Regions from separate parts of the Shewanella oneidensis MR-1 genome, predicted to be linked through region 2. Evidence: predicted binding sites of a transcription regulator. Region 2 holds the regulator's gene; each other region holds the start of a gene.
The links. Region 2 encodes LexA, which represses DNA repair genes until DNA is damaged. Its sites were predicted from a motif close to TACTGTATNNNNATACAGTA; they were not measured.

Region 1 (7,576 bases), 1.2 Mb from region 2:
AAAATATGACTCGAGTTGCCTTAACATCGGCGGTGAATTTAGCGAAAAAGCTTCAGGATGCGGGGATCCGCAATCCAGCCGTGCTTAAGGCAATATCCCAAACGCCTCGCGAGCTATTTCTTGATAATGCGTTAGCTCATAAAGCTTATGAAAATACGGCGTTACCCATAGGGCAAGGGCAAACGATATCTCAACCTTATATTGTTGCACGTATGACCGAGTTACTGCTGCAGCATCAACCACAGAAGGTGCTTGAGGTGGGGACAGGCTCTGGCTATCAAGCGGCGATTCTTGCCCAATTAGTGCCCGAACTTTGCACTGTAGAACGGATAAAGGCGTTACAGATCCAAGCAAGACAAAGATTAAAACGACTCGATCTGCACAATGTTTCTTTTAAGTATGGTGATGGTTGGCAGGGCTGGCTGAATCGCAGTCCTTATAATGGCATTATGGTCACGGCTGCGGCGGCGAAGATTCCTGAAGCGTTATTATCACAGTTAGCCGAAGGAGGGGTTTTGATCATCCCTGTGGGGGAAGAAACCCAGCAATTGATGCGGATTACGCGTCATTCTGACCGTTTTAGCTCGGAAGTGATAGAGACTGTCAAATTTGTTCCCTTAGTCAATGGCGAGCTTGCATAGCGTTCATCCGTTTAGAACTTATTAAAACAGTAAGATAGCCCCAAAGAGGAGTTTTTATTGTTGAATGTGGGTTTACTTTTAAACCTCAGTTTATTGTTGTTGCTTGCAGGCTGTAGCTTTCAGGCGAGTCGCCCCGCACCTGTCGAAAGCCTCTCTAAGCATCATTCAAAACAGAATAAAGGTCATATTAAAGGCGAGTCTTATAAAGTTAAAAAAGGTGACACCCTTTACTCAATTTCTTGGGCTGTCGGCAAAGATTACGCAGAAATTGCCAAAATTAATCAATTAGATAAATCGTTTACTATCTATCCTGGACAGGTTTTGTATTTAACATATGACCACAGTCAAAATAGCAAAGCATCTACGATTTTAGGTGGAATTAATTCGGCAAACAAAGGCCTTTATCAGTTAAATTCATCTAAAAAACAATATGTTAGTGATGATTCTGCAGTTGAGGGGCTATCTAGTGAACCGCAGAAAAAAACACTTGATCAGAAAGCAAAGCCTGCGTATTCTGCAACAAGCTCTCAACAAAGATTTAACTCTTCAATCGTTGCCCCGACTTCAACACTGCCCGACAGTGTAAGCCAGTGGCAATGGCCTGTAAGAGGTAAACTGATTGGGACATACTCTGCCAATGAGCAGGGAAATAAAGGTATTAAGATCGCGGGAAAACGTGGAGATATCATCAAAGCCGCTGCAGATGGGCGGGTGGTATATGCAGGTAGTGCGCTTAGGGGGTATGGTAATTTAGTGATTATTAAACATAGTGACGATTACCTTAGTGCCTATGCTCATGCAGATCAGATCTTAGTCGATGAAAAGCAACATGTCCTCGCTGGACAGACGATTGCTAAAATGGGCAGTACAGGTACTAATCAGGTCATGCTACGTTTTGAAATTCGTTACCATGGTCAGTCTGTTAACCCACTCAACTACTTACCTAAGCAATGATTGTTTAGGGCCTTGTTTTGGCATGGAGGAAAATAAATTGCAGTAATACAAGCAGTTAAATTAGGTTTGGGAGATTCGATCATGAGCCGCATAAATAGCACTGCCGCAGAAGAACTAGTAGATTTTTCCGTTGATACCGCTGAGTTTGATCTCGATAAAGAGGATATCGCCGCTGATTTAGTTCAAGAATTAGGACTCGAACAACAGGTTCAAGATGACCTGCAAAAAAATCTTGATGCCACACAACTCTATTTAGGTGAAATAGGGTTTTCCCCACTGCTTAGCGCAGAAGAAGAAGTGTATTTTTCCCGTAAGGCCTTAAAAGGCTGCGAAAAATCCCGTAATCGGATGATCGAAAGTAACCTGCGACTCGTGGTTAAAATTGCCCGCCGTTACAATAATCGTGGTCTTGCGCTGCTGGATTTAATCGAAGAGGGTAATCTTGGTTTGATCCGTGCGGTAGAAAAATTTGACCCAGAAAGAGGTTTCCGTTTCTCAACCTATGCGACTTGGTGGATCAGACAAACCATTGAACGCGCAATCATGAATCAAACCCGTACGATTCGCTTGCCTATCCATGTGGTGAAAGAGCTTAACGTGTACTTACGTACGGCCCGTGAATTAGCGCAAAAACTTGACCACGAGCCAACGGCAGAAGAAATTGCCGAGAAACTACAAGTCTCTAGTGTGGATGTTAGCCGCATGCTGAAGCTCAACGAGAAGATCACTTCTGTTGATGTCCCTCTCGGCGGTGATAATGATAAAGCCTTACTCGATGTGCTGGCTGATGATGATAACGTAGGCCCAGATTACAAGGTGCAAGACGAAGATATTTCTAACTCAGTGGTTAAGTGGCTCAATGAACTCAATACCAAGCAAAGAGAAGTGTTAGCGCGCCGCTTTGGGTTATTGGGTTATGAGCCATCGACTCTTGAAGATGTGGGCGCTGAAATTGGCCTTACTCGCGAGCGAGTTCGTCAAATCCAAGTGGAAGCCTTAAAACGCCTGCGTGATCTGCTTGGCGCACAAGGGCTATCTGTAGAGGCTCTATTTAGAAATTAATGCTTAAGATTGTTTAATCACCCCATAAAAAACGCCCAATTGTTTGGGCGTTTTTATTGTTAAGTCATCATGATAAATGCACCTAGCTCAAGCGTTTTAGCTCATAGAGCAAATCCAGCGCCTGTTTAGGGGTCAGATTATCAGGATTAATTGCCTTTAGTTTACTTACCGCAGGATTTTCCACTGGTTCAGGCAGGGCTAATAAGGTTTGAATCGGCGTTTTAGTACCTTCTACTTGATGATCGCGACTTTCAAGCTGATGTAACTTATGTTTTGCCGCCTTAATCACTCGTGCAGGGACGCCGGCAAGCGCCGCAACTTGTAAACCGTAACTCTTACTGGCCGCGCCTTCCTGCACTGCATGCATAAAGGCAATCGTATCTTCATGTTCAATTGCGTCTAGATGTACGTTATAGACGCCGGACATCAGTTCTGGCAGTTGTGTTAGCTCAAAATAATGGGTGGCGAAGAGCGTCATTGCACCCACTTGCTGCGCTAAATATTCCGCCGCTGACCAAGCTAACGACAGGCCATCATAGGTTGATGTACCACGGCCAATTTCGTCCATCAGTACTAAACTTTGCGCAGTGGCATTATGAAGAATATTGGCAGTTTCGGTCATTTCCACCATAAAGGTTGAACGGCCAGAGGCGAGATCATCTGAGGCGCCAATACGGGTAAAAATTCGATCGATGGGACCAATCGTTGCACGTTCCGCTGGCACAAAACAGCCAATATGGGCCATGAGGGTAATAAGCGCCACTTGACGCATATAGGTTGATTTACCGCCCATGTTAGGGCCGGTAACTATCAACATTCGCCGCTGATTATGCAGTGTTACTGGGTTGGCGATAAACGGGGTTTGACTGACTCGCTCAACTACAGGGTGGCGACCTGCCTCGATTTTAACACCTATTTCGCTGCTCAGTTCTGGGCTGGTATAACCGAGGGTTTCGGCACGTTCAGCAAAATTGCTGAGAACATCAAGCTCGGCAGCGGCTCTGGCGAAGTCTTGTAATTCATGCAACTTGGGTAGGATCAAATCGAACAATTCGTCCCAGAGTTGTTTTTCAAGGGCGAGGGCTTTGCCTTGGCTAGAAAGTACCTTTTCTTCATATTCCTTAAGTTCTGGCGTGATGTACCGCTCCATATTTTTAAGGGTTTGACGGCGTTGATAATTTAATGGCACTTGGTTGGATTGTAGTCGGCTGACTTCAATGTAATAGCCATGGACTCGGTTGTATCCGACCTTCAGTGTCGCAATGCCTGTGCGTTCCTTTTCCCGCGCTTCGAGTTGTACTAGATAATCACTGGCACCTTCGCTTAAGCCACGCCACTCATCTAATTCTGCATTGTAGCCTTCACGGATCACGCCGCCATCACGGATAAGCATAGGGGGATTATCGACAATGGCGTGCTCAAGTAGTTGTTGTTCTTGTGGAAATTCGCCCAAGAGTTGGCCAAGTTTGACTGTATGGGGAGCGCTTAATTGGCTTAAAGACAGTTGCAATTGCGGTAACAGGCTTAAGGCTTGTCGCAGACGGGCAAAATCTCTCGGGCGTGCTGTACGCAGTGCCAGTCTAGCCATGATCCGCTCAATATCGCCGAGTGCTTTAAGTTGTTCATGCAATGACTCATGCACTGCGGTTTCAAGTAATTCATTGACTGCTGTTTGGCGGGCCAAAATGAGCGCATGATCCCTAAGGGGTTGATGGATCCAGCGTTGCAACATCCGGCTACCCATGGCTGTGGCAGTGTTATCGAGCACTGCAGCTAAGGTGTTATCTCGACCACCACTTAAATTCTGTGTCAGCTCTAGATTACGGCGAGTGGCAGCATCCAAGACAATGGTGTCGGTTTGATTAAAGCGAGTAATAGCATTGATATGGGGTAGGGCGGTACGTTGGGTATCTTTGACATATTGCATTAAGCAGCCCGCCGCTTGCAGCGATAGGCGAGCATCGGTTATACCAAAGCCATGTAAATCCTTAGTGCCAAATTGGGCGAGTAACAGTTTGATGCTGGTATCGTAGTCAAACTCCCATTCTGGGCGGCGGCGTTTACCTTTGAAATGGTGCAATAAATCCAGTGCACCAAAATCTTCGCTATAAAGAATTTCGACCGGATTGGTACGTTGCAATTCGGCTTCGAGGGACTCTTTGGTCTCTAACTCGGCAATAACAAAGCGGCCAGAAGACACATCAAGAGTCGCATAGCCAAAACCTACTTTGCCCTGATAAACAGCAGCTAACAGATTGTCCTGTCGTTCCTGTAATAGGGCTTCGTCGGTTAAGGTGCCTGGAGTGACGATACGTACGACTTTACGCTCAACGGGGCCTTTGGAGGTTGCTGGATCGCCAATTTGCTCACAAATCGCAACCGATTGACCTATCTGTACCAGTTTCGCCAGATAACCTTCCACTGCATGATAGGGAATGCCCGCCATAGGGATCGGATCGCCGCCACTTTTACCACGGGCAGTGAGAGAAATACCTAATAATTCTGAGGCACGCTTAGCATCATCATAGAAGAGTTCATAGAAGTCACCCATGCGATAAAACAGTAACATATCGTGATGTTCTGCCTTCATGCTCAAATACTGACGCATCATTGGGGTGTGTTTTTCTAAATCATCGGTATCTATAGGATTCATTAAATCGTTTTCGTCCGTTATGCCGGCCCTAAATAGGGAATAAAGTCATACAGTAATGGGATCAAAATCAGCAGATTTGTATTCTTACTGTCTAAAATCAATTGGCGCCAATCTTAGCAACAATTTACGGAAAATTGATCCGTAAACCGTGGATATTCACTGTTATCTTGATTAATTCGTCGTGTTGCTATGTAACCGCTTGTCTAAGTTGGAAAATATTAAGACGTAAAAATAATTCATCCTCAGGCCTTGATACTGTATGATTGTACAGTATACTAGTCTGCAGATAATGACAAAGAGCCTCGCTTTTTGATCACCTGCTTTATTAAATTGAATATCACTTTTGACAGTACTGATACTGTCTAGATGAGGGAACAGGAATGAAGGTCGATCCAAACAAAGAGAAAGCACTTGCTGCGGTATTGAGCCAAATTGAGAAGCAATTTGGTAAAGGCTCCATCATGAAGCTGGGCGAAGACCGCTCTATGGATGTTGAGACCATTTCTACAGGTTCTCTTTCCCTTGACGTCGCTCTTGGGGCAGGTGGTTTGCCTATGGGCCGTATCGTTGAGATCTATGGTCCAGAGTCATCAGGTAAAACAACTCTGACATTAGAAGTGATTGCCGCCGCTCAGCGCGAAGGTAAAACCTGTGCCTTTATCGATGCAGAACACGCTCTTGATCCTATCTACGCGAAAAAATTAGGCGTTGATATTGATAACTTATTGTGTTCACAGCCCGATACCGGTGAGCAAGCCCTTGAGATTTGTGATGCATTAACCCGTTCTGGTGCGGTTGATGTGATTATCGTTGACTCGGTAGCGGCATTAACACCAAAGGCGGAGATTGAAGGTGAAATTGGTGACTCACACATGGGCTTAGCGGCTCGTATGATGAGCCAAGCAATGCGTAAGTTAGCGGGTAACCTCAAGCAATCGAACACTCTGTTAATCTTCATCAACCAAATTCGTATGAAGATTGGGGTGATGTTTGGTAACCCAGAAACCACAACGGGTGGTAATGCTCTGAAATTCTATGCCTCTGTTCGTTTGGATATCCGCCGTACAGGCGCTATCAAAGAAGGTGATGAGGTGGTTGGTAACGAGACACGCGTAAAAGTCGTTAAAAACAAAGTTGCAGCGCCATTTAAACAAGCAGAGTTCCAAATTCTATACGGTCAAGGTATCAACCGTACTGGCGAGTTAGTTGATTTAGGTGTAGCCCATAAACTGATTGAGAAAGCAGGCGCTTGGTATAGCTACAAGGGCGATAAAATTGGTCAAGGCCGTGCAAATGCGGGTAAATATTTGACTGAAAACCCAGCTATAGCCGCTGAAATCGATAAGACATTGCGTGAGCTATTGTTGAGTAACCCGAGTGCCCTGGCATCATCGGCATCCGATGATGACAATGTCGAGGGGAATATTGATTTAGAAACAGGCGAAGTGTTCTGAGTCAGTCAGCCCGTCAAATCGCGGTCGCGCTGTTAGCGCGCCGCGATTATTCCCGCCAAGAAATCCGAACCAAACTGCTCGAAAAAGGCTTTGAAGTTCTTGATATCGATCCTGTGCTCGATGATTGTGAAGCGTCTGGATTTATCAATGATAAGCGCTATGCTGAGCTCCTCGTTCGTAGCAACATCGCCCGCGGCCATGGGCCTATACGCATTCGTCAAGCCATCGCTCAAAAAGGGCTTACTAAGGATTGTATCGAGGCTGCGTTAATAGCGACTGATTATGATTGGTTCGAATTAGCCAAAGCCAAAGCCAAAGCCAAAGCCATCAAAAAATATGGTGTCCCTAAAGTGACAGAGGTTAAGGGGTCTCAATCACGAGAGTTGATTGCAAAAGAAAAAGCCAAGCGGGTGCGGTTTTTATTGAGCCAAGGTTTTAGTTATGAACAAGTCATCTATGCCTTAGATTATGACCCTTTGGAAGATAATGATGACTAAGTTAGTGGTATAAACTTGCTTCAGTAAGCTATGCTTGTCATCCCTTATCAATTTCAACACGCCCTAGTTGAATTTGTTCGTTTCCACCACTTTTACGCCACGCTTTGGTGATAAGCCCTGTCTTAGCTGCAAACTCATCGAAAATATTAGATTCCTAAGCGCGATATCGCTATTCAAGGCTGGTCGTCTTTCCTCAGTCTGCTTATAATGCTCGGCAAATAGAAATACGGCTACCTCATGGTGTAGCTGGTCATGCTTACCCAATTCAGGACGATTTCATGTATCAAACGACAGCAGCGCTTAGAAGTGCTTTCC
Region 2 (7,576 bases):
ATTGCACCTGTCACCAGCACATAATGGAAGTGAGCTACGACAAAGTAAGTGTCGTGATACTGGAAGTCAGCGGGGGTTATAGCGAGCATCAAGCCAGAGAAGCCGCCAATAGTGAACAGGATAATAAAGGCCACCGCGAATAACATTGGGGTTTCAAAACTCAGGGAGCCACGCCACATGGTTGCCACCCAGTTAAACACTTTTACTCCGGTGGGTACTGCAATCAACATAGTGCAATACATGAAAAACAACTCGGCAAACACCGGCATACCAGTGGTGAACATATGGTGCGCCCACACGAGGAAGGACAGAATCGCAATACTGGCAGTCGCATACACCATGGATGCATAGCCGAATAATGGTTTGCGACTGAAGGCAGGAACGATGGCGGATATGATGCCAAAGGACGGCAAAATCATGATATAGACCTCGGGGTGACCGAAGAACCAGAAAATATGCTGGAACATCACGGGATCGCCACCACCAGCGGCCTCGAAGAAGCTAGTGCCGAAAAACTTATCGGTTAATACCATGGTGACCGCACCCGCGAGTACGGGCATGACGGCGATAAGCAAAAAGGCGGTAATCAACCAAGTCCAGACGAATAGCGGTAACTTCATCCAAGTCATGCCTGGGGCGCGCAGGTTGACTATGGTCACGATCACGTTGATCGCACCCATAATCGAGCTGATGCCCATAATATGGATGGAGAACACAAATAACGCTGTGCTATCGGGACTATAGGTGGTTGAGAGTGGCGCATAGAAGGTCCAACCAAAGTTGGGGCCGCCTCCCTCCATAAACAATGAGCTAAGCAGAATGGTAAAGGCGAAGGGAAGGATCCAAAAACTCCAGTTATTCATCCGCGGTAGCGCCATATCAGGTGCCCCAATCATCATGGGGATCAGCCAGTTCGCTAGCCCTGTAAAGGCTGGCATTACCGCGCCAAACACCATAATCAGTCCATGAACCGTGGTCATCTGATTAAAAAAGTTAGGTTCAACGAGTTGTAATCCGGGCTGGAATAGTTCGGCGCGGATCACCATGGCCATCGCACCACCAGTTAAAAACATAATAAAGCTAAACCATAAATACAGGGTGCCAATATCTTTATGGTTAGTCGTGAGTATCCAGCGCATGATGCCTTTAGGTGCACCGTGATGATGTTCATCATGGCTGGCAATTTGATCTTGAGTCAGAGTGCTCATCTTAATTTAATCCCCTACTTTCCATGGCGTGCGATATCAGCGGGTTGCACCGTATCGCCAGTATTATTGCCCCATGCGTTGCGCTCATAGGTAATGACGGCAGCAAGCTGTTGCGGGGTGAGTTGTTTGCCAAATGCCTGCATGGCAGTGCCCGTTTTACCCTGCACCACGATATCGATATGATTGGTTGAGGGGCCTGTTGCGATAGCACTACCTGCAAGTGCTGGGAAGGCGGGCGGCATGCCTGCACCAGTGACTTGATGACAGGCTGCACAGAAAGTGACATAGACTTTTTCCCCTTCGGCCATCAGCGCTTCATGGGTGAGCGTGGGAAGACTCGCGGGATCGACACTGGCGATGGGCTCAGTCACCGCTTTGGGCGCATCGGTGGTTGAGGGGGGCTGAGTCGTTGCTACTGGTTCGCTATTGGTGCCACCGGATTTATGGGCATCAACGTCTTTGGCTTGCGCCGCATCACCCGTGTTATTGCCCCACGCATTACGCTCATAGGTAATCACTGCGGCAATTTCTTGTGTAGTCAATTGCTTGCTAAAGGCCTGCATCGCCGTACCCGCTTTACCATTGAGCACAATTTCAATATGAGCACCGAGCGGGCCCATTGCAATCGGGCTGCCTTTAAGATGTGGGAATACACCTTTAAGACCTTCACCATTCGGTTGGTGGCAGGCTGCGCAGTGGCCAAGGTAAACTTGCTCTCCCTGCGTCATCAGCTCTTCTTTGCTCAGGTTTTGTGATAATGCGGCCTGTGCAGCTTGCGCGGCGGCATCTGCGGCTTGTTTTTGCTCTTTGACCCAAGCCTCAAATTCGGCTTCGGGAAGTGCTTTTACAACTATCGGCATAAATCCATGATCTTTACCGCATAGTTCAGCACATTGACCGCGATAAATCCCGGGTTTGTCGATACGTGTCCAAGCCTCGTTGATAAACCCAGGATTCGCATCTTTTTTCACTGCAAAATCAGGTACCCACCATGAATGGATAACATCTTCAGAGGTCATCAAAAAACGGATTTTTCTATTTACCGGCAGAACAAGGGGTTTATCTACTTCGAGTAAGTAATGCTCACCTTTAACCTCATTTCCTTCAATTTGAGGTCTTGGTGTGGCGAGAATACTGTAAAACTCAATATCTTGGTCGAAGTAGCTGTAATGCCATTTCCATTGTGAGCCCGTCACTTTGACCGTGAGATCGGCATTGCTAGGGTCTTCCATTGCAATAAGCGTTTTAGTTGCTGGAATAGCCATTAAAATCAAAATGACGAACGGAATTACCGTCCAAGCAATTTCAACTTTAGTGCTTTCGTGAAAGTGAGACGCGACCGCGCCCTTGGATTTTCTGTGGTTGATCATGGCATAAATCATCACGCCAAAAACCACTAAGCCTATCGCGCAGCAGATATACAGAATCGTCATGTGTAAGTGATAAACCTTACCACTGATTTCTGTTACGCCAGGTGTCATGTTGTACCGCATGTCCGATGCGGCCAACGGTGGGGCGAATAGCACCACGAGTAAACAATACAACCATTGCTTCACAAGACTTCTCCTCTGCCAATTGCGAAAAGCAACTACAAAGAAGAGCAACACAGTAAGTCTCAACTCTATGCAAACTCTTCAGTTCCCAAAAAAGTGTTTCTGACTTCAACGTGCGTTGGCGGCTTACTTATGATCAAGTATTGTTACTGCTGGTATTAGCCACACTGGCACATACTGCTGAATAAACCCATTCTTCTCAATTTGTGTGGGCGAGTGATATTCGATAAAAACTCGATATCTATGCCTAAACTGGCGATATATTATTCACGCCTTAATCAACCATACTTGCTGTTTAAAAATTGATCAAGATCACTTCTTTTTCTAATTGTCTGAAAAATTGCCAAAAAAAAGCCTCACATTCATTGGTGAGGCGGCTTTCAAGGCTAAATACGGAGTACAAAATTTTAATGAACAGAGCTGAAAAAAGCGGGTTGAGTAAATTTGGTGGATGGCGCGAGATTGTCATTTGAGGGCAAGTCATTTGTTGCACCTTCAAGCACTATTCCCATTGCACGGGCGCTCTTTGCCACAATTTGTAAACGACGATTATCGCGGGCATCGAGGGCATGGGTCCAAGTTATCACAGCACTAGAAGTACCGCTGATTAAGGCTTTTTCCATTGCCCACAGGGTTTCGACTTCATCTTTTGCGTGCACCAGTAACACTCGATCCATACGAACGCCTGCGTTTGCCAATAGCTGCTTGTAGCCAATACTGGGTGGATTAATTAACACGATCCATCTTCCCTGTTGGCTCAGTTGGGCCAGTTGTTTGCTCAGTTGTGTCAGTTCTTGGCGGCCTTGGCTCTGGGTTGGCATAGTGACAATTGGCGTATGCTGCCAATCACTATCTGCGTCCCGAACAGTATCGAGCCATAAACCGGGGTGACGCGGGGCATTACCTAATAGTTTGTTCATAGCCAATCTCCGTTGCGGATCACCCCTACGGCGAGCCCTTCAATTGTTAAACTTTGGAAACTCAAATCGACTTTAATGGGTGAGTAGTCTTCATTTTCGGCATGTAGATAGACTACATTACCTTTTTTTTCAAAGCGTTTGACGGTTACATCATCGTCAACGCGAGCAACGACGACTTGTCCATTGCGAGCTTGTTGTACTTTATGAACGGCGAGCAGATCACCTTCGAGGATGCCGATATTTTTCATACTGTCACCCTTAACGCGCAGTAAGAAATTGGCTGTCGGGTGGAACATACTAGGATCGATTTGGTAATACTGTTCTACGTGCTCTTGAGCGAGAATGGGTTCGCCCGCAGCTACTTGACCGATGAGTGGAAGACCCGTTTCACTGTTATCTTCTTCCTCAACAGGGAGACGGATCCCGCGGGATGTGCCGGGCATGATCTCGATACAGCCTTTTTTTGCCAGTGCCTTAAGGTGTTCTTCAGCGGCATTTGCACTTTTAAAACCCAGGCGGGTGGCTATTTCGGCCCGAGTGGGTGGCATGCCTGTTTCGGCAATATTACGTTTAATCAGCTCTAAAATTTCAGCTTGGCGTGGCGTCAAGGGTCTCATGGTCTTTCCTGTTTTTCTATACAGTTACTGTTAGTATATACAGTATTATTCATAGTGCAAGTATTAACCACTTTTTAACGGGATTGGAGAGTATTAGCGAATATTCCCTAGAATCTGGTATTCTATTGGGCTAATGAACGTACTTACATTGCATAAGAATAATGCCTAAACAAGACTCTCTTTGGTTGAAATCATTACGCTGGATCCAAAAATACTTAGTGCACACCATTGTTGTGCCGCAGGATCCCTTTGCTGATCTGAATCTGGATGCCTCCAGACCACTCGCCTATGTAATGAAAACAGAATCCCTCAGTGATATTGCGGCTTTAAGCGAGATCACCGCTAAGCTTGGTTTGCCAAGCCCCTACGAGCCTTTAGTGGTTAATGGTGTAGTGGCGCCTCGCGTGGTGTGCCTTGAAGGGCGTAAACCGTTATTTGGTGATCGTGCGAGTAACGAGCCTTTCCTCGAATGTTTTATGCGCCTGTTGGCGGTGCATAAAGAGAAGCCTGAGTTAGATATTCAACTGGTACCTGTCAGTCTGTATTGGGGTCGTACTCCAGGTAAAGAAGATGACACAATGAAGGCCGCGGTGCTGGAGCGCGAAAATCCTACTTGGTTACGTAAATGTTTGATGATTCTATTTTTAGGTCGTCATAATTTTGTGCAGTTTTCCAATGCTGTGTCACTGCGCTATATGGCCGATGAGCATGGTACCGATATGGGGATTGCCCATAAATTGGCTCGAGTGGCTAGGGTGCATTTTCGCCGTCAACGCAAGGTGATGACGGGTCCTGTGTTGCCCAATCGTCAGGCGTTATTTGATTCTCTGCTTAAATCCGAATCCTTACGTAAGGCGATTCAAGAAGAAGCGGCCAGTAAGAAGATTTCTGAAACGCAAGCGCGTGAAACCGCCATTGAATATCTTGATGAAATCGCTGCAAATTATTCAGATAGCCTAGTGCGTATTGCCGAGCGTTTTTTAACCTGGTTATGGAACAAGTTATACAGCGGTATCAATATCAAAGGTGCCGAGCAAATTCGACAATTACACCACGATGGCCATGAGATTGTGTATGTGCCATGTCATCGCAGCCATATGGATTACCTGCTGTTATCCTACATTTTGTATTACCAAGGTATGGTGCCGCCACATATTGCTGCGGGCATTAACTTAAACTTCTGGCCTGCGGGACCGTTATTCCGCCGTGGCGGTGCTTTCTTTATCCGCCGTAGTTTTAACGGCAATAAACTTTATACCGCAGTATTTCGCGAATACCTCGATCAGCTGTTTGCTAAGGGATATTCGGTGGAATATTTCTCCGAAGGGGGCCGTTCTCGTACGGGCCGTTTGCTGGCACCAAAAACGGGCATGATTGCGATGACAATAAACAGCGTGCTGCGAGGCATTGAACGCCCCGTCACCTTAGTACCTGTGTATTTAGGTTACGATCACGTGATGGAAGTGGCGACCTATCATAAAGAGCTGAGCGGTAAGAAAAAGCAGAAAGAATCTGTATGGCAAGTCTTTGGTGCTATTCGTAAATTAGGTAATTTTGGCCAAGGTTATGTCAACTTTGGTGAGCCGATTACATTGCAGAACTTCTTGAATGAAACCGCGCCAAACTGGCGCAGTGAAGTGGCTGATGATCCAGAGCAAAAACCGACATGGTTAACCCCTGCGGTTAACGTATTGGCTAATCGGGTGATGACGCGCATTAATGATGCCGCCGCGGCTAGCTCTATCACGTTAACCAGTTTAGTGTTGCTGGCGTCTGAGCAAAATGCGTTGGAGCGTTGTTTGTTAGAGCGCCAATTAGATTTATATCTTACCTTGCTGAAGCGTGTCCCCTACACCTCGTTTACGTCGGTTGCTGAAGGTGATGGCAAGCATTTAGTGCAGCAAGGACTTGAGCTCAATAAGTTTTCCATCAGCGCCGATCCTTTAGGTGAAATAGTATCAATTGATGATAAACAAGCAATATCAATGACATACTATCGTAACAATATTATTCACCTATTTATTATTCCGTCGTTAATTGCGAGCTGTTTAATCAACAATAAACAGATTTCAAGGGCGCAAATCTTTGGTGTCGTGAACGACTTCTATCCGCTGTTGAAGGCTGAGTTATTCATGGGGATCAAAGATCTCCCAAGTTACGTGGATCAGGTGTTGGATCTGTTTATTGAACAAGGTTTAGTTGAAGAAACCGAGCTATTGTCGGTTGCGACTGAGCGCGCGAGCCAAATGCTATTGTTGGCCGGAAGCGTCAACGAAACATTGCAACGCTATGCGATTATTTTCAATTTACTTGCCCATAGACCTAAGATGGAACGCTCAGATCTTGAGTCTGAAAGCCATCTGCTGGCTCAACGTTTAGGGGCGTTGCATGGTATTACCGCGCCTGAGTTTTACGATAAAAAACTCTATAACACCTTGAGTGTTAAGCTAAAAGAGTTAGGCTATTTCTCTGGTAAAGAAGATAAGTCCGATGTCGAGCGTATTAGAGAACAAGCCAATAATTTACTCAGAGCCTCGGTGAGACAAACGATAGTCGCCAGCGTGACAGCGGAGCAATCGTTTAATGGCTAACCATATGAATGCGGTAAAAAATAAGCCGGTAGGGAAGTCTCTGCTCGGTGGCGCCATGATTATTGCGGGGACCACTGTTGGGGCTGGGATGTTTTCATTGCCCGTTGTTGGCTCAGGCATGTGGTTTGGCTATTCGATATTGATGTTGCTGGGTATTTGGTTTTGTATGTTGATGTCGGGGCTGTTACTGCTCGAAACCAATTTACATTTCGAGCCAGGCGCAAGTTTCGATACCCTCACCAAGGAAACCCTAGGCCAGTTCTGGCGTATAGTGAACGGGGTTTCTATCGCCTTTGTGCTCTATATCTTAACCTACGCCTATATCAGCGGTGGTGGTTCGATAGTAAACCATAGCCTACAGGGGATGGGGATTGAACTACCCCAAAGTGTTGCCGGATTAGTGTTTACCGTGGTGCTCGCCTGTATCGTGTTGATTAGCACTAAGGCTGTCGATCGCATTACAACCATTATGCTAGGTGGGATGATCATCACTTTCTTCCTCGCGATTGGTAATCTACTGATTGAGATCGATGTGACTAAGTTACTCGAGCCGGATGGAAATCAACGTTTTATACCATATCTATGGGTTGCATTGCCCTTTGGGCTCGCCAGTTTTGGTTATCATGGCAACGTGCCTAGCTTGGTGAAGTATTACGGCAAAGATTCCTCTACCATTATTAAGGCCAT
Region 3 (7,576 bases), 2.1 Mb from region 2:
TGGTCAACGTAAAATAAAGACGTTGCTGGCGCTCGAAAAACTGCTTCGCTTCCTCAACAGAGCTAAAGAGTGATAAGCGCGCATTGGCTGCAACAGGCGTGTTATTGCTGCCGGGAATAAGACTCACAGCACCTTTGGTTAATGTCGCCAGATCGCGGGTTTTGACAGATACCCCCTCAATGGATGCATCGACACTCAGCGCCGACTCAGGTATAAAATAGCTATCACTACGGACTAAACTGGCAAATTCAGGTTGTAGTTCAAGCTGATATTCTACCGCCGAAAGATCTTTAGTTAACTTCACCGCAAGAACTTGGCCAATAGGCAACTGTTTGTAGCGCACTTCTGCACCAGCGGTTAATCCCATATTTTCTGCTGAGGTGATAGTCAACAGACGTTTTTTGGCTTGCAGTAAATCAGGTGCTGAGGATTGCAGAGCGAAGCTGCTTGGTAGCGCCGTATTGGCATTTGTGCCAGGTAAAAAGTTAATCACGCTACCTGTCAGTAAACGTTCAGGATTTTTGATACCAGACAGTGAAATATCCGCGCCCTCTAACCAAAAACGTCCGTCGCTGGTTAATAAATTGGCATACTCAGGCTCAAACTTGGCAATCGCTGTGACGCCAGTGGTGGTGAGGTTTTTACTTTGAATCGAGCCAACGCTGATACCCCGATATACGATGCGGGTGCCTTTATCAATCCCATTGCCATCGTTCATGGTTAAGCTCACTTCAACTCCGCCTAAAGCACTGGTTTCGGAATCATAGAGGGCAAAACTGTCGCCATTTTGTGCAGCTGCTGCTTTTTCATCGGAACTAAAACTCACCCCACCCGCAAGGATGGAGGCCAAGCTCTCGGTATTGACCTTAATGCCCGCTAAACTGGCGTCGACTTTTACACCAGAGACATTCCAAAAATGGGAATTTTTCTTCACTAAACGCGCGTATTGTTCTTGAATAAACGCACTGATAATGACTCTCGCGTTACCATCTAAGCGGTAACTGACGACACTGCCCACAGGGATCTGGCGAAAGAAAACGGGTGAGCCAACGTCCAATGAACCCAGCTTATCGGCAGTGAGTTCAATCATCACCCCTTCGGAGCCGATTTGCATCGGTGGTGGCTGACGCTCAGCCTCAAAGAACGTTGCGGCATTGCCTTTACCCGGTTGAATGGCAATATAGTTGCCCGAAAACAGCGCATCTAAACCTTCAACGCCTGTGATACTCGCCTTTGGGGTGACTAACCAGAAGAGGGTCTCTTTATTTAAGAAAGGTTTAGCGCGATAGTCCATCATCACTTTCACGTTCACGCCTTTAAGATCATCGTCAATGCCAATGTCTTTCACCTTACCGACGGTTAAACCTTGGTATTTGACTAAGGTTTTGCCCACATCAATTCCCGTTGCACTGGGAAAGTGGATCTGAATTTCAACGCCCGATTCTTTGATGCTTTTAATACCCAGCCAAGCGCCGAGTGCGAGCGCCACAATAGGGAGCAGCCAAATCGGCGAAAAGAGTTTTTTCTTCACAACTTTTGGCGATTCAATTTGTGTCATCTTGATTTTCCAATCGATCCCAGAGTAAACGAGTGTCTAAAACTTTTGCGGCAAGTTGAGTGAGTAAAATCACTAATGCAAACGCCGTGGCCGCAGGAGCCGGCTTCGCATCGAGTAATTGCCCCATATTAACAAGGGCAACCGTTAGTGAGATCACAAACAAATCGAGCATCGACCAGCGGCCGATCCACTCGATAATATGAAATCCCACCATGAGTTTCTTTTTTGAAATGGGCAAATTAAAACTGATTGCACACAGATAAGTAGCAAGACCGATAATTTTCACCCAAGGTACTAAAATACTGGCAATAAACACGATAATGGCGATAGGAAACATATCCGATTGTACTAAATGGATAATACCGGAGAAGATCGTATCGTGACGTACCTTTCCCTGATTGGTGAGCACAGTTATAGGGTAGAGGTTCGCTGGGACCAATAAAATGGCAGCAGTGATCAGCAGCGCCCAGCTTTTTTGTAAGCTGCTATAGTCGCGAACATGTAGTTCTGATCCACAACGACTACAGTGGCTATCATCACTGCCATTGAGTTGCCTGCAAACTGTACATAAACAGAGACCTAAATCTTTTCCTTGCTGCTTCATCTCAGTGACGCTCCTGCATAAGAAGACCCCACATATGCTCAATATCGTATTCACGCTGTAAAAATAGGGTGACTAAAAAAAGCATGGTGAAGCAAAAGGTCCCCATTCCAAAGTAAATATCTGAAAAGTCTGATAATTGAAACGAGGAAACGAGGAAACTAATCACATAAATCTCGAGCATAGTCAGTTGCGACAGGAGTCCCTGAAATTTTAATAATTGTTTGAGGCTATGGCGCCCCAATGGGCTATCAAGCCCCCATTTAACAATTAAGAGTTGGATGAGAATCGACAGGATCAATAAACCTGGGCCTACCACCGCCGCGGCGAGCACGGCTATACCTACAACCCAATACCCTTGGTCGAAGACGGCAAAAGCGCCTTGAAACACAGTCGTAGTGCGAATACTGCCTAGGAAATGAATTTCCAACACAGGGAAAAAATTAGCAGGAAAATAAAATACCAACGCGGTAATGCACAGTGCCAACATGCCATTCACTGAGCAGTATGGTGTGTCATAAAGAGCAGTGTTACAGCGCGGGCACAACGCTCTTACACCCGTCGGTAGGGCGCGTTTCCGAATGGCCAAGTCGCAGGAACGACAGAGGATTACAGAGTTTTCTGCTGTATTTTCATGCATATAAAAATATTATATTAGCCCCAAAGCCATTGAGATAGTGCAAATAATCCGAATTAAACAAATTATAAGGTGAGATACCCAATTTCTTGACTCATCTCGACAACGCAAAACGTTCACATAATATCAGAATAATCAGAACACTTGCATCACTAGTTCACTTTATGTCATTCTGGTTACTGTATATAAAAACAGTGCGAGGGCAGTCATGGCAGTTATTACACAGTTTGTCGTGGTAAGAGAAGGGGTAGAAAAGATGACATTCACATCGAAAAAGGAGGCTGATGCCTACGATAAGATGCTCGATATCGCTGACAACCTCATTCCATTTATTCAAAACGCGCAGCTCGGAATTGATGAAAGTCTGACCGAACAGCTCGCATTCTATTTTGCTAACAATAAAGATGAGCTGACAAACTTGCTTAAAGGCGTCGTTCAAGTTAATAGTACGCCAACAAAACAAAGTGCAGCGAAAAAAGCGTCTAAGAAGGACGACGCTGTCGAATAATTCTTAGGATGCATATGAAACCGCAATTTTATGAATCATTGAATCGTCAAGTGCTGGCGTTACTTGAAGGTGAAGACGATTTAGTGGCTGCCATGGCTAACTTTTCGGCTCTGCTCAACGATAACTTAACTGAGCTAAATTGGGTTGGTTTTTACGTGATGCGCGGCGAACAGTTAGTGTTAGGTCCTTTCCAAGGAAAAGTCGCTTGTACCCGCATTCCTATGGGAAAGGGTGTGTGTGGCACCGCAGCACTGGCTAACCAAACCCAACGTGTTGCCGATGTGCATCAATTTGACGGCCACATTGCCTGTGATGCGGCCAGTAATTCAGAAATTGTTATCCCTGTGCGGGCTGATGGAAAAGTGATCGCTGTGCTGGATATCGATAGTCCTATTTTTGATCACTTCGACGAAGAAGACCAAAAGGGCTTGGAATTATTGGTAAAAAGCTTCGAAAAATGCCTATTTGCTTAATTTGCGTACAATAACGCATAATTCATGGTCGCAATCGGTGGCGTGCGCCTTATAATAGCGCATGTCCTGATAAGGCTTATTTAGGTATGGTCTGAATAAGCCTGATAGGTTTAGCCGTAAAAAATTGTTAACTTATATTTTTTAACTTTAGTTAACTCGGCGAGAATGCTAATTTGTACTTTGGCTCAATTGTGGGCTTAACCAAGATGAACGACACGTAAGAAGCTGATTTATATCACCTCGAATTCGATGTCCCTTTTTAACTGTGGAAGTAATGATGGAATCAACAGATAAGTTGACCGACACCAACGCAATTTTGGCGTATTTGTATGAAACATTTCCTTTGTGCTTTATTGCTGAAGGTGAAACTAAGCCATTAAAAATCGGATTGTTTCAAGATTTGGCTGAAAGGTTGGCTGATGATTCTAAAGTCAGTAAAACGCAACTGCGAGTGGCGTTAAGACGCTACACCAGCAGCTGGCGCTACCTAAAATCGGTAAAGGCCGGTGCACAGCGTGTCGATCTTGATGGTCAGCCTTGTGGTGAGTTAGAGCAAGAGCATATTGATCATGCTCAAGCCATGTTGAAAGAAAGCCAAGAAAAAGCCAAAGCTAAGCGTGCTGCTCAAACACCGAAAGCGGCTCCAGCGGGTAAAGCTCCGGCGAAAAAAGCCCCTAAGAAAGTTGCCGTTCCTGCACGTAAGACTGAGCGCCCAGCAAAAGCGGCTCCAAAGGTCGAACCTGTAGTGAACTTAGTGCAAGCGCAATTGACTGATTTAGCGAAGAAGCAACGTGTCAATGTTAAGTTAGGTATGACGCCAGTAGCCGGCGTGATCACCGACATTAATAAAGAAGACATTCATGTTCAGCTCGATAGCGGCTTAACGATAAAAGTGAAAGCAGAACATATTCTGCTGTAATCATTTAATCTAACGGAGTAACTTGTTGATGCGAAAACTCATTTTGGCTACATCCATCGCCACTGTTTTTGTCGGATTCTCGGCTTGGGCTGTGCCTCCTACAATTCAAATCAGCGAGTTACCCACTCTCAAGCAGGAAGCGCAGCATAAAGTGGCCAGTAAGCGAGTGACGGATTTATATACTCGTTCGCATTACCACCGATTTGCGCTCGATGACGCGTTTTCTGCGCAGATATTTGACCGCTATTTACAGCAACTTGATTACCGTCGCAATGTGCTGACCCAAGCCGATGTCGACAGTTTTAAACCTTATATCAATCAGTTTGACGACATGCTTAGTTCAGGTGAACTCGATCCTGCATACAAAATGTTTGATTTGGTTCAAAAACGTCGCTACGAAGGCTTTGTGTACGCGCTTTCTCTGCTCGATAAAGAAATGGACTTTACCGCCCCTGGTGATGTCTACGATTATGATCGGGAAGATGTTGCTTGGCCGAAAGATCAAGCTGAAATCAATGAACTTTGGCGTCAGCGAGTCAAATATGACGCGTTGAATCTCAAGCTTACTGGCAAAAAATGGCTTGAAATCGTTGATATTCTGCAAAAGCGTTATAACAACGCCATCAAACGTTTGACTCAGACCAATAGCGAAGATGTGTTCCAAGCCGTGATGAACGCGTTTTCACGCAGCATAGAGCCGCACACTAGCTATTTATCCCCCCGTAATGCCGAGCGTTTCCAAATGGAAATGAACTTAAGCCTTGAGGGTATTGGCGCGCAGTTACAGCTCGAAGATGATTACACTGTGATTAAGAGTTTGATCGCGGGTGGTCCTGCGGCTGGCAGTGAGAAACTGTCACCAGAAGATAAGATTGTCGGTGTCGGCCAAGAAGGCGGCGAGATTGTTGATGTTATCGGCTGGCGTTTAGACGATGTGGTCGAACTCATCAAAGGACCTAAGGGCAGTAAAGTCGTTTTGCAGATTTTACCGAAGAAAGGCGGCTCAAATGCTAAGCCGTTTAACGTGACCTTAGTGCGTGACAAAATTCGCTTAGAAGACCGTGCAGCCACTTCAAAGATCATCGAACCTAAAGACGGTGTATACGCCAATCGTAAAGTCGGTGTGATCCAGATCCCTGGATTCTATATGAATTTATCCCAGGATGTTGAAAAGGAACTACTTAAGCTGAATGAAGCCAAAGTCGAAGGTGTGGTTATCGATTTACGTGGTAACGGCGGTGGCGCATTAACTGAAGCTGTGTTACTGACCGGACTCTTTATCGATATGGGACCAGTAGTACAAGTCCGTGATGCCGATGGTCGTGTATCCGCTCACCGTGATAACGATGGTAAGACGACTTACACAGGTCCGTTGACCGTGATGGTTGACCGTTATAGTGCATCAGCTTCTGAGATTTTCGCAGCAGCATTACAGGACTATGACCGTGCACTGATTGTCGGAGAATCCAGTTTCGGTAAGGGTACAGTACAACAGCACAAGAGCCTAGGTCGTATCTACGATATGTACGAGAAGCCAATTGGCCATGTGCAATACACCATTCAGAAGTTTTATCGGATTAACGGTGGTAGTACTCAACTGAAAGGTGTGACACCGAATATTGCTTATCCAAGTGCATTAGAGCCTGGTGAATACGGTGAAGCTGAAGAGAAGAATGCTTTGCCTTGGGACAAAGTCCCGATGGCGCAATATGGCACGCTAAACGATATCACTCCTGAACTGGTGGCGAGTTTAGAGAAAAAGCACCTTGCTCGAATTCAAAACAGTGTTGAATTTAACTATATCAATCAAGATATTGCTGACTTTAAAAAGCATCACAAAGAGAAAACGGTCTCCTTAGTTGAAAGTGAGCGTATTGCATCACGTGAAGCTGATGAGAAGAAAGTGCTCGATAGAACCAATGAGCGTCGTGTTGCCAATGGTTTAGCGCCTGTTAAATCGATGGAAGACATTAAAGACGATGTCGTAGCACCAGATGCATTTTTAGATGAAACGGCGTATATCACCTTAGATATGGTGGATGCGAAAAAGCTAGCTAACGCTGGCACTAAATAGGCGGAGTTTACGCCTGTTTACCTTATCTTAAAACGCGCTTATGGCGCGTTTTTCTTATTTAAATCAGTGTTAAAGGGAACGAAATGACCCAAGCTCAAGCAAAATACCTCAAAGACTACCAAGCTCCCCCGTTCACGATTGAAACCATTGACTTAGATGTTAATCTCGATGGTAAAAACACCCTTGTTAAAGCCGTTAGCAAGGTCAAACGTACCTCAAACCACGCCAATCCTTTAGTGCTCGATGGGGAAAGTTTAACCTTAGTGAGTGTGGTGATTGATGGACAAGCAGCGGTGTATCACGAGAGTGAAGGTCATTTGACTATTGCGACTGGGCTTGATGAGTTTGAGTTATCGATCATCACTCAGCTTGATCCTGAAGCTAACTCGAGTCTTGAAGGGCTTTACATGTCCGATGGTGCCTATTGCACCCAGTGTGAGGCTGAAGGGTTTAGACGTATCACTTATTTCCTTGATCGTCCTGACGTATTGGCTAAATACACAGTGCGTATTGAAGCGGACAAGCTTGCGTTCCCATTCCTGCTGAGTAACGGTAACTTGATTGACAAAGGCGAGCTCGATGGCGGACGCCATTATGTACGCTGGCAAGATCCATTTCCCAAACCTGCCTATCTTTTTGCCCTTGTTGCAGGTGATTTTGACCTGTTACAGGATGAGTTTATTACCCGTAGCCATCGCAAAGTGGTGTTACAGGTCTTTGTTGATAAAGGGAATTTACATAAGGCGCACCACGCGATGGCGTCCCTTAAAAAGTCCATGGCCTGGGATGAATCCCGTTTTGACCTC
Region 4 (7,576 bases), 1.2 Mb from region 2:
GACAGCAAAGAAACCCAAGGCGGAGGGGTGACCATGGAAATGTTAGCCCGTGCTGGCTTTGTGCGTTAGTACACTGGCACTCAGTTCACTTAGGTATAGAATTCATAACAACAGTCACATTATAAAGGTCCTACAATGGCGCTGCACAGTATAGAAGAGATCATCGAGGATATTCGTCAAGGCAAAATGGTTATTTTGATGGATGACGAGGACAGAGAAAACGAAGGCGATCTGATTTTGGCGGCCGAAATGGTGACGCCAGAAGCGATTAACTTTATGGCGAAATACGGCCGCGGGTTAATCTGCCAAACGATGACCAAGGCCCGTTGCCAGCAGTTAAATCTGCCCTTGATGGTAACCAATAACAATGCGCAGTTCTCGACCAACTTTACGGTATCGATTGAAGCTGCCGAAGGCGTAACCACAGGGATTTCGGCCCACGATCGCGCTGTAACCGTTAAAGCGGCCGTAGCAAAAGATGCTAAAGCGTCGGACTTAGTTCAGCCTGGGCATATCTTCCCGTTAATGGCGCAGGATGGTGGCGTATTAACCCGCGCAGGTCACACTGAAGCGGGCTGTGATTTAGCCCGTTTAGCAGGGCTTGAACCATCGGGGGTGATTGTTGAAATTTTGAACGAAGACGGCACTATGGCCCGTCGCCCAGATTTAGAGATTTTCTCTGAAAAACATGGCATTAAAATCGGCACTATTGCGGCCCTGATTGAATACCGTAATACCAAAGAAACGACCGTTGTGCGTGAAGCCAAATGCAAACTGCCAACCCGTTTCGGTGAGTTCGATATGGTGACCTTTAGGGATACTATCGACAATCAATTGCACTTTGCCTTAGTGAAAGGCGAGGTGAAGCCTGACTGTTTAGTACGGGTACATTTACAGAATACCTTTAACGATCTACTTCACTCTGAGCGTGATCAGCAACGTAGCTGGCCGCTCGAAAAAGCGATGGCGCGGATTTCTGCCGAAGGTGGTGTATTAGTACTGCTTGGCAATCAGGAACATTCCAGTGAAATCCTCGCCAAAGTCAAAGCCTTTGAAGCGGAAGATCAAGGTCAGACCCCAGTATCGGCTAAATGGCAAGGCACCTCACGCCGTGTAGGTGTGGGTTCGCAAATCCTCGCCAGTTTAGGCGTGACAAAAATGCGACTCTTAAGCTCGCCCAAACGTTATCACTCACTTTCAGGCTTTGGCCTTGAAGTGACCGAATGCGTAGCTGAGTAACAGGTTAAGCTTGTAATAGGTTGCACTAAGGTAAAATTAACCATTTCTATCATTTGCATAAGGCCGCGGGCAATTGACTGTGGTATCATGTCGCCACTTTTCGCCCAGAGCTGGGTGCTTTAGCTAAATTAGGTAAGAAAATGAACGTAGTTCAAGGTAATATCGAAGCGAAGAATGCCAAAGTTGCGATTGTAATTTCGCGTTTTAACAGCTTTTTAGTCGAAAGCCTGCTTGAAGGTGCACTTGACACGCTGAAACGTTTTGGCCAAGTCAGTGATGAAAACATCACTGTTGTCCGTGTACCTGGTGCGGTTGAGTTACCGCTGGCTGCACGTCGTGTTGCCGCAAGTGGTAAGTTTGACGGTATTATTGCACTTGGTGCGGTAATCCGTGGTGGTACCCCTCACTTTGATTTTGTTGCAGGCGAATGTAACAAAGGTCTGGCTCAAATTGCATTAGAGTTCGATCTGCCCGTTGCTTTCGGTGTATTGACTACAGATACCATTGAACAAGCTATTGAGCGTTCAGGTACTAAAGCGGGTAACAAAGGCGGCGAAGCTGCTCTAAGCTTGCTTGAAATGGTCAACGTTCTGCAACAGCTTGAACAACAGTTGTAATAGTAGGAAAAATAATGAAGCCTTCTGAGCGCCGCAAGGCCCGCCGTTTAGCCGTTCAAGCCATCTATTCATGGCAACTAAGCGGGAATAATATTGCCGATGTCGAGCATGAGTTTTTAACTGAACAGAGTCTCGATGGTGTAGACGTAGCTTATTTTCGTGAGCTATTTGCAGGCGTTGCAACTAAGAAAACCCAACTGGATGAGTTGATCATTCCACACTTAGATCGCCCCATTGATGAGGTGTCTCCAGTGGAGAAAGCCATAGTACGCTTAGCGGCCTATGAGCTGACTTTCCGTAAAGATGTGCCATTTAAAGTTGCCATTAACGAGGCGATTGAATTGGCTAAAGCTTTCGGTGCGGATGAAAGCCATAAGTTTGTTAATGGATTACTCGACAAACTGGTTGCACGTAAGTAATAAGGACAAACGGTATCTTAGGATACCGTTTTTCATTGCTAACAAAGGTGGCCGATGTGAGTCGCGCCAAACTGTACAGTGAAAGAATTCCAACTTATTGAATGTTATTTCAATCACCGCGGCCCGACGCGCCGTGATGTCAAATTAAGTATTGGTGACGATTGCGCCCTTGTGCAGCCCGCCGAAAACAAGTCGATCGCCATTTCCTGCGATACCTTAGTCGAAAATGTTCACTTCTTCCCTGATATTCCACCTCAAGCCTTAGGTTACAAAGCCCTAGCGGTAAATCTTTCTGATTTAGCGGCAATGGGGGCTGAGCCTGCATGGATGACGCTTGCACTCACTTTGCCTGAGGTTAACGAGACATGGCTAAGTGGTTTTAGTGAAGGCCTCTTTGAAGCGGCAGATTATTACGGTATTGCCTTAATTGGTGGTGACACGACTCGCGGGCCCAGAGCGATTAATATCACAGTGCATGGGCAAGTGCCGCAAGGTAAAGCATTGACTCGTCATGGTGCTAAAGCTGGCGACTGGATCTATGTGACGGGGACGCTTGGTGATTCAGCCTTAGGGCTGGACTTGATCCGCTGTGTGCAACATGCACGAGCGGAGCACAAAGAGTTCTTAATTAATCGCCATTATCGTCCGACACCGAGAGTATTAGCGGGGCAGTCATTACGCTCTTTGGCATCCAGTGCCATCGATCTATCCGACGGTTTTATCTCGGATATTGGGCATATCCTCAAGGCGTCAAAGGTTGGTGCGGTCGTTGATGTTGGCGCTATTCCTTTATCTCGTGCGATGCAAGACACCGTGAGTGAAGAGCATGCTTTAGGTTATGCACTCACGGGTGGCGAAGATTATGAGCTGTTATTTACTGTGCCAGAGGCGCAAAAAGGTGCGTTAGAAACCGCCCTCAGCCATGCAGGTACTAAGTTTGTCCGTGTTGGGCAAATCTGTGCGGGCAGTAAGCTTAAGTTGCAACTTAATGGTGAGCTATTTACGCCACCGTACCATGGTTTTGAGCATTTTTAATGAAGTTGTTATCCCAAGATCAGGCGCTATCGCGCCTGTCCCTTAAAAATCCCATTCATTTTTTAGCCCTCGGTTTTGGCAGTGGCTTAGCGGCTAAAGCTCCCGGTACTTTTGGCACTTTGGCGGCGATTCCTGTCTATTTACTGTTGGCGCAGTTACCTTTGGCGTGGTATTTAGCCGCAACTTTAGTGTGCGTGATTGCTGGGATTTATATCTGTGATAAGGCCGCTAATGACATGGGGGTACACGACCATGGCGCGATTGTATGGGATGAAGTTGCAGGTTTATTGATCACTATGATTGCCGCCCCCGCCGGTATTCTGTGGCTCGCAGTCGGTTTTGCGCTGTTTCGGCTATTTGACATCCTAAAACCATGGCCGATTCGATGGCTTGATGCCAAAGTGGAAGGTGGTTTTGGCATTATGATAGATGATGTCTTAGCAGGTGTTTTTGCACTTATTTGTCTGCAAGTGATTGTCGTTATTAGCCAATAATATCTTTAGGTTATTTATCTTAGTTAACCCGAGTTGAAGTTAGTTACCCTATAAATGCCAATGCCTTATCTGTTGTAGATAAGGTATTGGCTATCACGCGTTATTCTCTTTGCTGTGACTTACTGTAATAGTGCTCTTACTGTAATAGTTCTCGTGCATTGGCGAGAGTGTTAGAGGTAATCGTGTCGCCACCGAGAAGTCTGGCTAATTCTTGGATACGTTGCTCCTTATCCAAAGGCGTCATTGTGGTTTCTGTACTTCCCGCCTTGTTGAATTTATTCACAAACATATGTTGATGACCATTACCTGCAACTTGAGGTAAATGGGTTACACAAAGTACTTGAGTCGATTCCCCTAAGCTACGCAGCATTCTGCCAACCACAGCAGCGGTCGGGCCTGAAATTCCGACATCCACTTCATCAAAAATAAGGGTAGGAGTGGCTACTTTCTTGGCGGTTATCACTTGGATCCCTAAACCGATACGAGACAATTCACCGCCAGAGGCAACCCGTGAAATCGGTTGTAAAGGCTGTCCTGGGTTGGTTGTGACCATAAACTCTATGTTATCGCTACCATTTACCGACATAATCTCGGGATTAAAATTAACTTCAATAGTGAACTTACCCTTGGGCATATTCAGCTCGTGGATGGATTGAGTCACCAGTTTATCCAGCTCTTTTGCATAGCGCGCGCGGCTCTGACTCAGTTTTTGTGCGTTTGCTAAGTAAGCTGATTTACTCGCTTCAACTTGGAGTTGGATTTCCTCTAACTTAGTTTCATCGTCATCGAGGGTTGTGAGTTCCGCTTTGAGTGCCAAATGATGCTCGGCTAATTTGTCAGGGCTGACATGGTGCTTACGTGCCAGTTGCATGGCCTTTGAGAGTCTTTCCTCTAGATAGGCAAAATACGCTGGATCGAGTTCGAGTTTACTCAGGTAATGCTGTAATTCTCCTGCACTCTCTTGTACTTGAATGAGGGCTTCATTCAACATAGTGCTGACATTGGTCAATGCAGGATCGTAGCTTTGCAGGTTTTCGGCAAGGCTTACTACCTTGTTAAGCAGTGACTCAATATTGCTCTCTTCGCCGTCAGTGAGTAAATATAGGCTGGCTTGGCAGCTATCCACCAGTTCAGTGCCATTGGCGAGGCGTTTATGCTCTTGCTCAATTTCTTCAAATTCACCGACCTTGAGGTCGAATTCATCTAGCTCTTCAACTTGATATTGCACCAGCTGTTTACGGGCAATACGTTCATGCTGCGAGGCTTCTAATTGCTTGAGTTCAGCTTCGATTTGTTTGCAGCGTTGATAACTGGCCGTGACGGTATCAATCAGCAGTCTATGGTTAGCATAGCTGTCGAGCAAGGTTAGTTGATGTTCACTCTTTAGCATGGCGTGGTGGGCGTGCTGACCATGGATCCCCACAAGCAATTGCCCGAGTAATTTGAGTTGAGTTAAAGGTACGGGATTGCCATTAATATAGGCGCGTGAGCGGCCATCGCTACCAATGGTGCGCCGTAGAATACATTCGTCATCAAGTTCGAGATCGTTATCCTCGAGCCAACGTTTAGCAAGGGGAACATCGTGTAGCGAAAATCGGGCACTGACTTCGGTTTTACTCGCGCCAGGACGGACACTGCTGGCATCGGCGCGATTGCCTAGGCACAGGCCTAAGGCGTCGATGGCGATGGATTTACCGGCACCAGTTTCGCCGGTAATGCTGGTCATACCGGGGCTAAAATCCAGTTCGAGAAAACGGACGATAGCGAAATTATTGATGCTGAGTTGGCAAAGCATAGTGAGTTCCTGTCGAAAAACTTACCAAATCACTGTATTGATAAACAGTATATACTGATTTTATATACAGTAAAGTAACTTTGGGTGAATAATCGACATATTGCGACAAGCTAAAGTCTAATAGCTTGTTTATGAATAGGTTTTAACAAGTTGTTCTAAAATGGGCAAGCTGAAAAAAGTCACAATAGTGCCAAATAATATCCCCTGCGCACAGGTTGAGGCTTGGGTGTTATAGCGCTGAGCAAGTAAATAGACACTGGCCGCCGTAGGTAAGGCACTGAGGATAACGCCCATTACTAAGTAATCTCCTGTAACGCCAATGCTTTTAAGCATGAAGAAAACCAATGCGGGTTGTAGGATTAATTTAAAGAGGTTGATAAGGCACAGTTCGACAAAATTTGTCAGGCTGAATAACTTACTATCTTTTTGGTAACGCATGGCTTTAGCTAATACCATGCCGACGGCAAATAGGGCGCAGGGGCTTGAGGTATTACCTATTTGTTGGATCATTAATGCCACGCCAGACGGCAGTGTGATCCCAAGCGCCGAGATACTAATGCCGATAAAGCAGCCGATAACGATGGGGTTTTTAGTGATGGCCAAACACATAATTACCACAGCGTGGTGTTGTCTGTGTTTATTTGTCGTAAGCTCCAGCGAGACCAAGGCCACAGCAAACATAAGCACGGACAATAAACTGGCTATGGCGGCGACCAGGGCGCTTTGTTGTTCAGGAAATATAATCACCAGCAGCGGAATACCAATAAATGCGGTATTGCCAAAGGTGGCGTTGAGGGCGCGCACGGCGGCGATAGCATGCTGTTTTGGGTTAACGAGTAATGATATACCAATACACATTAGGTAAATCACCAGCATGGCGGCACTGTAGCCTGCGATAAACCGCCATTGCAGAATTTCCTCAATCGGTTGCTGCGCCAGTGCAATCAAGAGTACAGCAGGAAACGCAATATAGTAGACATATTGATTGAGCACTTGGTCGGTTTCAACTGGGAGAAAACGCAGTTTTTGCACAAGTGTGCCCAGTAGCATGATCCCGAAGACGGCAAACAGAGGGGTTAAAATGGTCATATCCCTCACTCATCCTTTTGTGTTTCTTATCCTGTAATACAAGCTTACTGACGCTTAATCTGATTCATGCCGAGCAAGAGCGTCCCAGCGACTATCTCAGCGAATTGACAATAATCGGCGCTAGTGCAGTAAATTTATGGGCAAAATAGCATAGGATTAGCCTTCGAGGCTATTGCGCTATGGTCGTAGAAATGAATAATTCTACGTTTAAAACACAATGAGTTAGTGCCTTATACCGATAAGTAGCACTCACGCTAAACGATTGGGATTGAAGATGGCGGATGATGTTGGCGGCGAGCTACAGTTAATTTACCTGTTTGTGCATTTAGTCAATGCGGGGAGTTTTTCCCAAGCTGCTAAAGATCTCGATATGCCTATCGCTACAGTGAGTCGTAAGCTGGCAAAACTTGAAGAAAAACTCGATAAGCAATTGTTTATGCGAAGTACCCGCAAGTTGAGGTTAACCGAGGAAGGTCTAGCGTTATTTCAGCGTTATCAAAGCGTGATTGCGCAGTTCGATGAACTCAGTGGCATAGGCAGCGATAAACCCGAAGGCACATTGCGGATTGCGGCGCCGATTTCGATTATTTCAATTATTTTTATTCACGCTTTAAATGAGTTTGGCCGTTTATATCCCGATATCCGCTTACACATTTCCCAAAGCAATGAGTTAGTGGATTTAATTGATAAAGGCATTGATGTAGCGATTGTGGGCGGTGCCCAACCTGACTCCTCGTGGGTGTCGAGCACTTTAGGTGAGCTTGATTATCGACTCTTTGCGACGCCGGAATATTTAGCCCATGCCCCTGAATTAACCCATCCCGATGATCTTGAAAATCATCAGCTGATCAAAGTTTGGCCGCTGTTTAATTGGCATTTAAAGCACCC

Region 1: recA (recombinase RecA) is a predicted target of LexA. The motif match lies at 5,564-5,583, and genes of this name have one in related genera.
Region 3: SO_RS11995 (YebG family protein) is a predicted target of LexA. The motif match lies at 2,974-2,993, and genes of this name have one in related genera.
Region 4: recN (DNA repair protein RecN) is a predicted target of LexA. The motif match lies at 5,630-5,649, and genes of this name have one in related genera.

What each region holds. Positions count from the first base shown of each region.
Region 1 covers NC_004347.2:3,572,347-3,579,922, reverse strand. Annotated here, with positions in the region: gene surE (5'/3'-nucleotidase SurE) at 1-9, shown strand, start outside; gene SO_RS16050 (protein-L-isoaspartate(D-aspartate) O-methyltransferase) at 6-641, shown strand; gene SO_RS16045 (peptidoglycan DD-metalloendopeptidase family protein) at 699-1,595, shown strand; gene rpoS (RNA polymerase sigma factor RpoS) at 1,677-2,657, shown strand; gene mutS (DNA mismatch repair protein MutS) at 2,740-5,310, opposite strand; gene recA (recombinase RecA) at 5,691-6,764, shown strand; gene SO_RS16025 (regulatory protein RecX) at 6,782-7,261, shown strand; gene alaS (alanine--tRNA ligase) at 7,540-7,576, shown strand, end outside.
Region 2 covers NC_004347.2:4,795,911-4,803,486, reverse strand. Annotated here, with positions in the region: gene ctaD (cytochrome c oxidase subunit I) at 1-1,208, opposite strand, end outside; gene coxB (cytochrome c oxidase subunit II) at 1,223-2,764, opposite strand; gene SO_RS21390 (cell division inhibitor SulA) at 3,169-3,681, opposite strand; gene lexA (transcriptional repressor LexA) at 3,678-4,298, opposite strand; gene plsB (glycerol-3-phosphate 1-O-acyltransferase PlsB) at 4,460-6,889, shown strand; gene mtr (tryptophan permease) at 6,882-7,576, shown strand, end outside.
Region 3 covers NC_004347.2:2,735,472-2,743,047, reverse strand. Annotated here, with positions in the region: gene SO_RS12010 (PqiB family protein) at 1-1,558, opposite strand, end outside; gene SO_RS12005 (paraquat-inducible protein A) at 1,545-2,162, opposite strand; gene SO_RS12000 (paraquat-inducible protein A) at 2,164-2,799, opposite strand; gene SO_RS11995 (YebG family protein) at 3,005-3,304, shown strand; gene SO_RS11990 (GAF domain-containing protein) at 3,319-3,777, shown strand; gene proQ (RNA chaperone ProQ) at 4,055-4,696, shown strand; gene prc (carboxy terminal-processing peptidase) at 4,725-6,770, shown strand; gene pepN (aminopeptidase N) at 6,854-7,576, shown strand, end outside.
Region 4 covers NC_004347.2:3,606,009-3,613,584, reverse strand. Annotated here, with positions in the region: gene SO_RS16215 (riboflavin synthase) at 1-69, shown strand, start outside; gene ribBA (bifunctional 3,4-dihydroxy-2-butanone-4-phosphate synthase/GTP cyclohydrolase II) at 136-1,239, shown strand; gene ribH (6,7-dimethyl-8-ribityllumazine synthase) at 1,380-1,856, shown strand; gene nusB (transcription antitermination factor NusB) at 1,871-2,275, shown strand; gene thiL (thiamine-phosphate kinase) at 2,354-3,310, shown strand; gene SO_RS16190 (phosphatidylglycerophosphatase A family protein) at 3,310-3,804, shown strand; gene recN (DNA repair protein RecN) at 3,941-5,599, opposite strand; gene SO_RS16180 (AEC family transporter) at 5,729-6,688, opposite strand; gene lldR (LysR family transcriptional regulator LldR) at 6,963-7,576, shown strand, end outside.